DNA from 2 places in the Arthrobacter sp. PvP103 genome. Region 1 is predicted to be linked to the other one. Evidence: predicted binding sites of a transcription regulator. Region 1 holds the regulator's gene; the other holds the start of a gene.
The links. Region 1 encodes LexA, which represses DNA repair genes until DNA is damaged. Its sites were predicted from a motif close to TCGAACANNTGTTCGA; they were not measured.
Positions count from the first base shown of each region.

Region 2: the regulator LexA is predicted to act here: its motif matches at 2,008-2,023, upstream of JOE41_RS07655 (shikimate dehydrogenase).

Region 1 is NZ_JAFIBQ010000001.1:4,000,310-4,004,725, forward strand. It holds partial or broken gene JOE41_RS18285 (ATP-dependent DNA helicase) at 1-1,440, shown strand, start outside; gene lexA (transcriptional repressor LexA) at 1,519-2,268, opposite strand; gene JOE41_RS18295 (LysM peptidoglycan-binding domain-containing protein) at 2,594-3,094, shown strand; gene JOE41_RS18300 (histidinol-phosphate transaminase) at 3,237-4,355, shown strand.
Region 2 is NZ_JAFIBQ010000001.1:1,659,980-1,664,395, reverse strand. It holds gene JOE41_RS07670 (hypothetical protein) at 1-14, shown strand, start outside; gene JOE41_RS07665 (SRPBCC family protein) at 11-457, opposite strand; gene JOE41_RS07660 (MFS transporter) at 623-1,951, opposite strand; gene JOE41_RS07655 (shikimate dehydrogenase) at 2,105-2,941, shown strand; gene JOE41_RS07650 (IclR family transcriptional regulator C-terminal domain-containing protein) at 3,066-3,863, shown strand; gene JOE41_RS07645 (threonine/serine dehydratase) at 3,865-4,416, shown strand, end outside.

The DNA.
Region 1 (4,416 bases):
CTGGGCGCGCAGAAATGTCCCATGGCTGCCGAGTGCTTCAGCGAACTGGCCCGCCAGGACGCCGCCGAGGCTGACGTCGTGGTCACCAACCATGCCATGCTGGCCGTCAGCGCCTTCGAAGGCCTGGCAGTCCTGCCGGAGTACGACGTCGTGGTGGTCGACGAGGCGCACGAGCTGCAGGACCGGGTAACGGGAGCGGTCTCCGGCCAGCTGTCCGTGGCCATGGTCCACGCCGCCGCCTCCGGCGCCCGGAAAAATACCGGAATCACGGTGGATGCACTCAATAACGCTGCTGCGAACCTTGAACTGGCCATCGCCGGAGTCCCCAGCGGCCTTCTGCCCAACGGCCTCAACGACGAACAGCTCGACTGCGTCGATCAGTTGCGGGAAGCCTGCCGCGCGGCCCTTTCGGACTCGAAAGGTGACAGTGCGAATACGGCCGACGGCGGTCGCCAGCTTGCGCGCTCACGCCTTATGGTCATCCTCGAGCTCTGTGAACGCCTGATCGCCGCCCGGGAAAACCGGGAAGTGGTCTGGTTCTCGCGGAACAGCACTTTTGACCCGCAGCAAGGCTATTCGCAGCCGGACGACGCAGCACCGGCCTTGATCAACATCGCCCCGTTGAGCGTGGCGGGGAAGCTCCGTGACGGGCTCTTTGCCGGCCACACAGTGGTCCTCACCTCAGCCACCCTCGCGATCGGAGCGGCGTTCGAGCCGGCTGCGGGAGGGCTTGGGCTGGTGGGGCCGGGCGCTCCCAGCTGGACCGGCGTAGACGTCGGGTCCCCGTTCGACTACCCCAAGCAGGGGATACTGTACGTTGCCAGCCATCTGCCCAAGCCCGGCCGCGGGACGTCGCCCGAAGCCCTGGATGAGCTGGAGAAGCTGATCCGGGCGTCCGGCGGCGGAGCACTGTGCCTATTCTCCTCGCGGCGGGCGGCGGAGGAGGCGGCTGAGGCGATGCGCCCGCGGCTGGATGTCAGCATCCTGTGTCAGGGCGAATCAACGATGACGGCCCTGGTGCGGCAGTTTGCGGACGAGCCGGACACCTGCCTTTTCGGCACAATGTCCCTCTGGCAGGGCGTCGACGTTCCCGGCGGCTCGTGCCGGCTGGTGGTCATTGACCGGATTCCTTTCCCGCGGCCGGACGATCCGCTCATGACGGCGCGATCCCGGGCGGTGGCCCAGGCGGGCGGCAACGGCTTTATGTCGGTGTCGGCCACCCACGCGGCGATCCGGCTCGCGCAGGGAGCCGGCCGGCTGATCCGCTCCACGGGCGACAAGGGCGTTGTGGCTGTCCTTGATTCCCGGTTGTCCACGGAGCGGTACGGGGGCTTCCTGCGGGCCGCCCTGCCGCCTTTCTGGCCCACCACCGATCCGGCGATTGCGGTTGCTGCGCTGTCGAGGTTGGCCCAGGCCCCGACGGCGGCGGCCACAGGCTGACAACGCGTGCCGTTGCCGCCGGCACCTGACCGTTTCGGGGGCCCGAAGACGGGTCCCCGAAAGCGGGCTGCCCAGCGGCTACAGCGAGCGAAGCACGGAGACGACCTTGCCCATGATGTTGGCGTGGTCGCCGAGGATGGGCTCATACTGCGTGTTCTGCGGCAGGAGCCAGGTGTGGCCGTCCCGTTGCCGGAACGTTTTGACTGTGGCTTCATCATCCAGCAGGGCTGCCACAATGTCGCCGTTGACCGCGTCACTCTGCCGGCGGACCACAACCCAGTCGCCGTCGCAGATGGCGGCGTCGATCATGGAGTCGCCGGTCACCTTCAACATAAAGAGCTCACCGTGGCCAACCAGTTGCCGTGGCAGCGGCATCACGTCCTCCACCACCTGGTCAGCCAGGATGGGGCCGCCTGCGGCGATCCGGCCGACCAGGGGGACCATGGCCGTGTCGGTTGCGGTGGCCAGTTCGGAGACGGCCAGTCCGCCAATAGTGCGCAGCCGCGCAGGCTTCTCTACACCTGAGATTTTGGCAGTACCTTCATCCAGGGTCAGCGGCATGAGCACTTCCATGGCCCGTGGACGCTTCGGGTCGCGGCGGAGATAGCCCAGCTTCTCGAGCTGCGAGAGCTGGTGGGTGACGCTGGAGAGGCTGGCCAGGCCCACGGTGTCGCCGATTTCACGCATCGACGGCGGATAGCCGTTGTCGTTGACGGACCGCTGAATGGTTTCCAGGATCTTCTTCTGCCGTACCGTGAGGCCCTTCGGCTTCGCTGGTGACTGCTGGCTCCGCTGCGTAGCCCTGCCGCCGGTGGCTTGTGCTGCCATGTTCGCCAACGCCTTTCCGTTCCACCCGGCCTCCGTGGCTGCAGCTGCCGGGAACTTCCGGCCTGAAAATGTCAGACCCTGCTGATCAACTGCAGAAGTGGTTGATCTGTAGCTCAAACGTAGGCCAGCCCCACAGCTTTTTCAAACATTTGTTCTAGTGAGTCTCGACAATGTTCGTTAATAAGTGCTAGAAAAGAACAAGCAACGTTCGAATATGTGTTCTAGTCCAAAACCCGGTTCGGTCCTATGTTCGAAGACCGGGCGGGCGGATGGCAGCTTCAGGAACATGCCGGGCAGCACAGTCAGGTCCAGGAGGGCTCAGTTCATGTCAGCAACAAGCGCTATTCATGGTTCGCGTTTCAAGGGTTCGGCCGGCCGGGGCCGCGGCGATAACGTATCGGAGTTTCCGGGTTCCACCGGGCAGGAAGCCGGGGCCCCGGGAATTCAGGGCTTCAACTGGGAGGAGCGTCCCGCGGCGAAAGCCGTGAAGGCGGCGAGGGCAAGGTCCACGCAGCCGCCCCTCCGCCTGACGCGCAGGGGGCGCATCGTCCTGGTGGGAGTGCCGCTGATCCTGTTGACGGTGCTGCTGATCTCGCTGGCCGGCTTCCTGAACTCGCCGGCGAAGGCGGCGGATTCCGCGTCCGAGCTTTCCGTGACCCCCACAGTGTCGGTGACGGTGCAGCCGGGCCAGTCCTTGTGGGAGATTGCCGGCTCCGTGGCGCCGGAACGAGACACCCGGGACGTTGTTGCCGATATCGTTCAGCTCAACAACCTCGACGGCGGCAGGGTCATGCCGGGCCAGCAGATCTTTGTCCCCGCAAGCTAAGGCCCGACGCTGACGCCCCGGAACCTGCCCAGCCGCCAACGCCCCGCGCTCCGCACCGGCGGCGGGCCGGAGACAAGCCCCGGCGGCGGGCCGGAAGCGTCACAGTTTCAATGCCCCGGCCACCCTCACTTAAACTGTTGAAGTGACTGACCAGCTAGAGCGCCTGAACCGACTTCCCCTCCGGACCAACCTGCGTGGCCTCACCCCGTATGGTGCGCCGCAGCTGGACGTTCCCATCCTGCTCAATGTCAACGAAAACACCCATGGCGTTCCGGCCGATGTCCTCGTGGCCATTTCCGAGGCCGTGACCGCGGCTGCTGCGGGGCTGAACCGCTATCCGGACCGTGAGTTCACCGAACTCCGGGAGCGACTGGCCGAGTACCTTGGCCACGGCCTGGGTGCGGAGAACATCTGGGCCGCCAACGGATCCAACGAAGTGCTGCAGCAGATTCTGCAGGCATTCGGCGGTCCGGGACGTACCGCACTTGGTTTCCCGCCCACGTACTCCATGTATCCCCTCCTGGCGAGCGGGACCGACACCGAATACATCGTCGGCCAGCGTGCGGACGACTATGGCCTCAGTGCCGAATCCGCTGCGCAGCAGGTCCGGGAACTGCAGCCGAACATCGTTTTCCTGTGTTCACCCAACAACCCCACCGGCACCGGGCTGGGACTGGATGTGGTGGAGGCCGTGTATGCGGCAGGCGAGGCCAGCCAGACCGTCGTGATCGTCGATGAGGCTTACCACGAATTCGCGCACGACGGCACGCCCAGCGCCCTCACCCTTCTTCCGGGCCGTGAGCGGCTTATCGTCTCCCGAACCATGAGCAAGGCATTTGCGCTGGCCGGAGCACGCCTGGGCTACATGGCTGCCGCGCCCGAGGTTGCGGATGCACTGCGGCTGGTGCGGCTGCCGTACCACCTGTCCGCTATCACCCAGGCCACTGCGCTGGCTGCCCTGACCCACCGCGAGGCACTGATGGCCGACGTCGAAGACATCAAGCGGCAGCGCGACCGGATTGTCACGGAGCTGACCAGAATGGGCCTGAAGCCTGCCGCGTCCGACTCCAACTACGTTTTCTTTGGCGGCCTGGAGAACCCGCACGAGGTCTGGCAGGGGCTGCTCGACCGCGGGGTCCTGATCCGGGACGTTGGGATCCCCGGGCACTTGCGCGTCACGGCAGGCACTGAGACGGAAACCACAGCCTTCCTGGAAGCCCTTGAACTGATCCTGACCGGCCAGCCCAGCGTCCCGGCCTAAACTGGAGTCAGACCCCCGGTTCCCAGGGACCAGTCCCACGCCCCCCGTAACCAGACGTTAT
Region 2 (4,416 bases), 2.3 Mb from region 1:
TGGTCGGCCCTTAGCGCTCCGCAATGAGCTTGAGGTTTTCCAGCGTCTGCTGCCGTGCGCGTTCCTGGAGGTGTTCAATCATGACATGGTCCACGAACTTGCCGATCGCACTGCCCGGCACGTTGTATTCGATCTCCATAGAGACGAGCGTCCCGGTCCCAGCTGGTTCGTAATCCCAGTTCTGCCAGCCCTTGAGCGGACCGTCGAATTCAATCCGTACGTGTTTCCCTCCGGCGGGCGTCGGCTGGTTCTCCACAACGTGCGTGGTCACCGGAAACGGAACGCCGGCCATCAGGTAACTGTGCTCCACCACGGTGCCGGCACCGCCGTCGCCCGTTACTTTCTTGGCTTCTCCGAGATTCACCCACCAGGAGGCCCAGTGCCGCGGATCCGTGGCGATCTCCGTGACCCGCTCCACGGGTGCGTCAATCGTTGTGTTCAGCTTGATGTGGCCCATCGGAACTCCTCTGGTGGCAAATGGCAACAGCTGTGTTGTTTCCCCGGCCTCCAGCCAACCACCTGCCGGCGCAGGGCCGCAGAGGACAAGGTCCCATTGTTGCGGCGGGCAACTGTGCGCGGGCCTGCCGGGACCCGGGTCCCGGCAGGCCGGACCGACTGTCCGTCAGTGGACCGAGTTGCCCAGTTCGCGCAGCGGGGTCTTGCTGGTCTCGCGGGCCCAGATCGCACCGGCGACGGCCAGGAGCGAGGACGCGGCCACGATCCAGGCGGCGGGGCCCCAGTTTGCCTTGTCCGCGCCGACGAGTGCGGTGCCGAGCAGCGGGGTGAAGCCGGCGCACAGAATGCCGACCTGCAGGCCGATGGCCATGCCCGAGTAGCGGACTTTCACGTTGAATAGCTCCGAGAACCAGGCCGGGTAGATGGCGTTGGACATGGCGTAGGTGCCGGCCGTGATCAGCGTGCTTGTCAGGAAGATCATGGGGACGTTGCCGGTGGAAATCACGGAGAAGTAGACGAAGATCATGGCTCCTGATCCGAGGACGCCGGTGATGAACACCGGGCGGCGGCCGTACTTGTCAGAGAACCAGGCCATCAGCGGCTGGGTTGCGATGGCCAGGACGTTGCCGGTGATGCTGACCCAGAGCATGGTGGAAGCGGGAACCCCGACAGACACCGCATAGGCCAGGCCAAAGGACTGCATGAAGGTGTTGGTGACGGTCTCGAAGGACATCAGGGCCACCTGGAAGAACTGGGCCGGGTGCGTTTTGAACATCTTGGCGAAGGGGAGCTTCACCAGCTCGCCGTGATCATGTTTCTCCTCGAACACTTCGGGTTCCTCGAGCGAGCGGCGGACCAGGTACGCGACGATCAGCACGATCAACGAGAGCCAGAACGGGATGCGCCAGCCCCAGGCGAGGCGGTCGGCTTCACTCATGGCAGCCACGGGCAGGAATGCCAGCGAGGCCAGGACGATGCCGGCGGAGATGCCGCTCATCGCAAAACTTGCGAAGAAGCCGCGGCGCCCTTCCGGGGCCTCCTCGGTGGACAGGGCGGAGGCGCCGGCCGTTTCGGCTCCTGCGGAGAGGCCCTGCATGAGTCGCAGGAGCACCAGCAGGGCAGGGGCCCAGTAGCCGGCGGTGTTGAAGTCGGGCAGCATGCCGATGAGGAACGTGGCCGAACCCATCAGCACCAGCGTCAGCACCAGGGTGTTCTTGCGGCCGATCTTGTCACCCAGGTGGCCGAAGACTACCGCGCCGAAGGGGCGTGCCACATACGCCACGCCGAAGGTGGCGAAAGAAGCGATCAGGGCAACGGTGGGGTCTCCTGCCGGAAAGAAGATCCTGGAAAAGACCAGCGACGCGGCGGTCGCGTAAATGAAGAAGTCGTAATACTCCAGCGCGCCGCCAAGGAACGCGGCGAGGGCTGCTTTCTTGGCCCGCTTGAGCTGGCGCTGTTCGGCTCCGATGCTGGCGCCTGTAGCTGTATTTGTCATGGTGCTTGCCCTTCCGCGCTGAAAGACGGTCGTTGTTTGCTAAATTTGTGCGCATTCCGAACAGCTGTGCGGTATGCGATTATTGAAAGAGTAGCGCAGAGTGAGGTGCCTCACAACACCCCCGGCTGAGTCTCCCAAGCGAAAGGTGCCACCATGGAAAACCGCACACCGGCCTCCCGGCTGTTCCTCATCGGCTCGCAAGCCTCGGCCGCCATGTCACCCGGGCTCTGGGGTCCTGTCCTGGAACAGCTGGGAAGCAGCTGGACCTACGAGGCCTGGGATGTCCCCGCCGGGCAGGACATGTCCGGCGTCCGCGCCGCGATGCTGGGCGCCGACGTCGTGGCCGCAAACGTGACAATGCCCCACAAGCAGTGGGCCGCGGGGACGGCTGACACTGTTACCGAACAGGTCCGGATCAGCGGAGCTTCCAACCTGCTGGTCCGGCACGGGCGGCGGCTGAGTGCACACAACACTGACATCACTGCCGTCGCCGAGCTGCTGGGCGGCGGGCACCAGCAGCATGCCCTGATGCTCGGGGCGGGCGGCGCCGCGCGTGCAGCACTGGTCGCGCTGGCGGGACTGGCGGACCGGGTCACTGTGACAGACAAGGATCCGCGTGCGTCGCGGCAGTTGCTGGATCTCGCCACCAGCCTGGGCATGGAAGCCGCTGCAGTGACGTGGGCCGAGGCGCGGGATCATGCGGCGGACGCCTCGCTGATCGTCAATGCGACGCCCCTCGGCAAGAGCAGTGCCGACGAACCTGCCTGGGGTCCTGCAGGGCTCTCGCCGGACACCTTTGTCTATGACTTCGTCTATGCAGGCCACACGACTGCCACCATCGCAGCCGCGAGGGCGCAGGGCCTGCCTTGTGCCGACGGCTGGGACCACCTTCGGGCGCAGGCGGCGGCTATGATCCCCATCCTTGGACTGGCACCGGAGACCGGTGCCCTCCTGGGCCGGACACTCGCGGACATCAGGACAGGGAACTGACCACGGGCCGAAACCGGTCTGACCCCGCGGACCCGCCGCGCTTTATCCGGATATGATCGGAATAAGCCTGCGGACCCGCGTCCGCGGAGGCCGACATTGAGCTTCAGGGAGGGCAAGCGATTCCATGGCGGAGCAACCCGATTACTTCGTGAAGTCTGTGGAAAAAGCGTTTGACGTGCTGCGCTCCTTCGCCCCCGACGAGCCCCGCCTGACTGTGTCCCAGGTCGCCGCAAAATCGGACATGACCCGGGCCTCCGCCCGGAGGTTCCTGCTGACGCTGACCGACCTCGGATACCTTCGTGCCGACGGTCCGTACTTCGAACTGACGCCCCGTTCGCTGGACATCGGACAGTCCTTCCTGGCGAACCTGGCACTTCCGAGAATCGCCGAGCGGCACCTCAAGTCGCTGGCCGCGGAACTCAACGAAACGACCTCCTTGTGCATTCTCGACGGCACCGACGTCGTCTATGTCGCCTGCGTTCCGTCGCCCCGGCTCCTGAGTGTCTCCATCAGTGTGGGCACCCGGTTCCCCGCCTGGGCAACCTCGATGGGCCGGGTCCTGCTGGGTGCGCTGTCCACCGCCGAGCTGGAGACGTACTTCGAGTCCGTCCAGCTGCAGCGGTTTACCGAACGCTCAATAGGGAGCCTGGAGCAGCTCCAGGCCGAGGTGGACCAGGCCAGGACGAAGGGATGGTCCATGGTCTCGCAGGAACTGGAGGAGGGCCTCCGCGGTGTGGCCGTTCCGGTCTGGCGCGGCCACGAGGTGGTCGCCGCGGTCAACGTGTCCCTCCAGACCCACCGGGCCCCGGCGGAAGCCATCGAAAAAACGGTGGTTCCGCTGCTGCAGGACGCCGCACGGCAGATCGGCCACGACTACGGCGGCCGGGCCGCCGCACCACTCACTACTGCAACCCGGGGATAACATGATCACACGCCACGACGTCGATGAAGCCGCAGACAGGATCGCCGGGCTGATCCGCCGCACCCCGGTGATCGAAGCGGACCGGGAGAGCTTCCCCGGGACTGTCTGGCTCAAATGCGAGTTCATGCAGCACACGGGTACGTTCAAGGCCCGGGGTGCGTTCAACCGCGTGCTGGCCTGCCGCGAGAGGGGCGAGCTCAAAGAGGACATCGGAATCGTCGTCGCCTCCGGAGGGAATGCCGGCCTCGCCAACGCCTATGCCGCAGCACAGGCAGGCGTGCCTGCCACGGTCTTTGTCCCCGAGACCGCCCCGGCCATGAAGGTGAAGAAACTCCGGGAATCCGGGGCGTCCGTCGTCCAGCGCGGTGCCGAATACGCCGTCGCCTACGACGCCGCGATCGCGTACGCGGCCGAAACCGGGGCCGTGTACTGCCACGCCTACGACCAGCCCGAGATTGCCGCCGGTGCCGGCACTGTCGGCTCGGAACTACTGGAACAACTGGGCGGAGTGGATACCGTGCTGGTGGCAGTGGGCGGCGGGGGCCTGATGGCC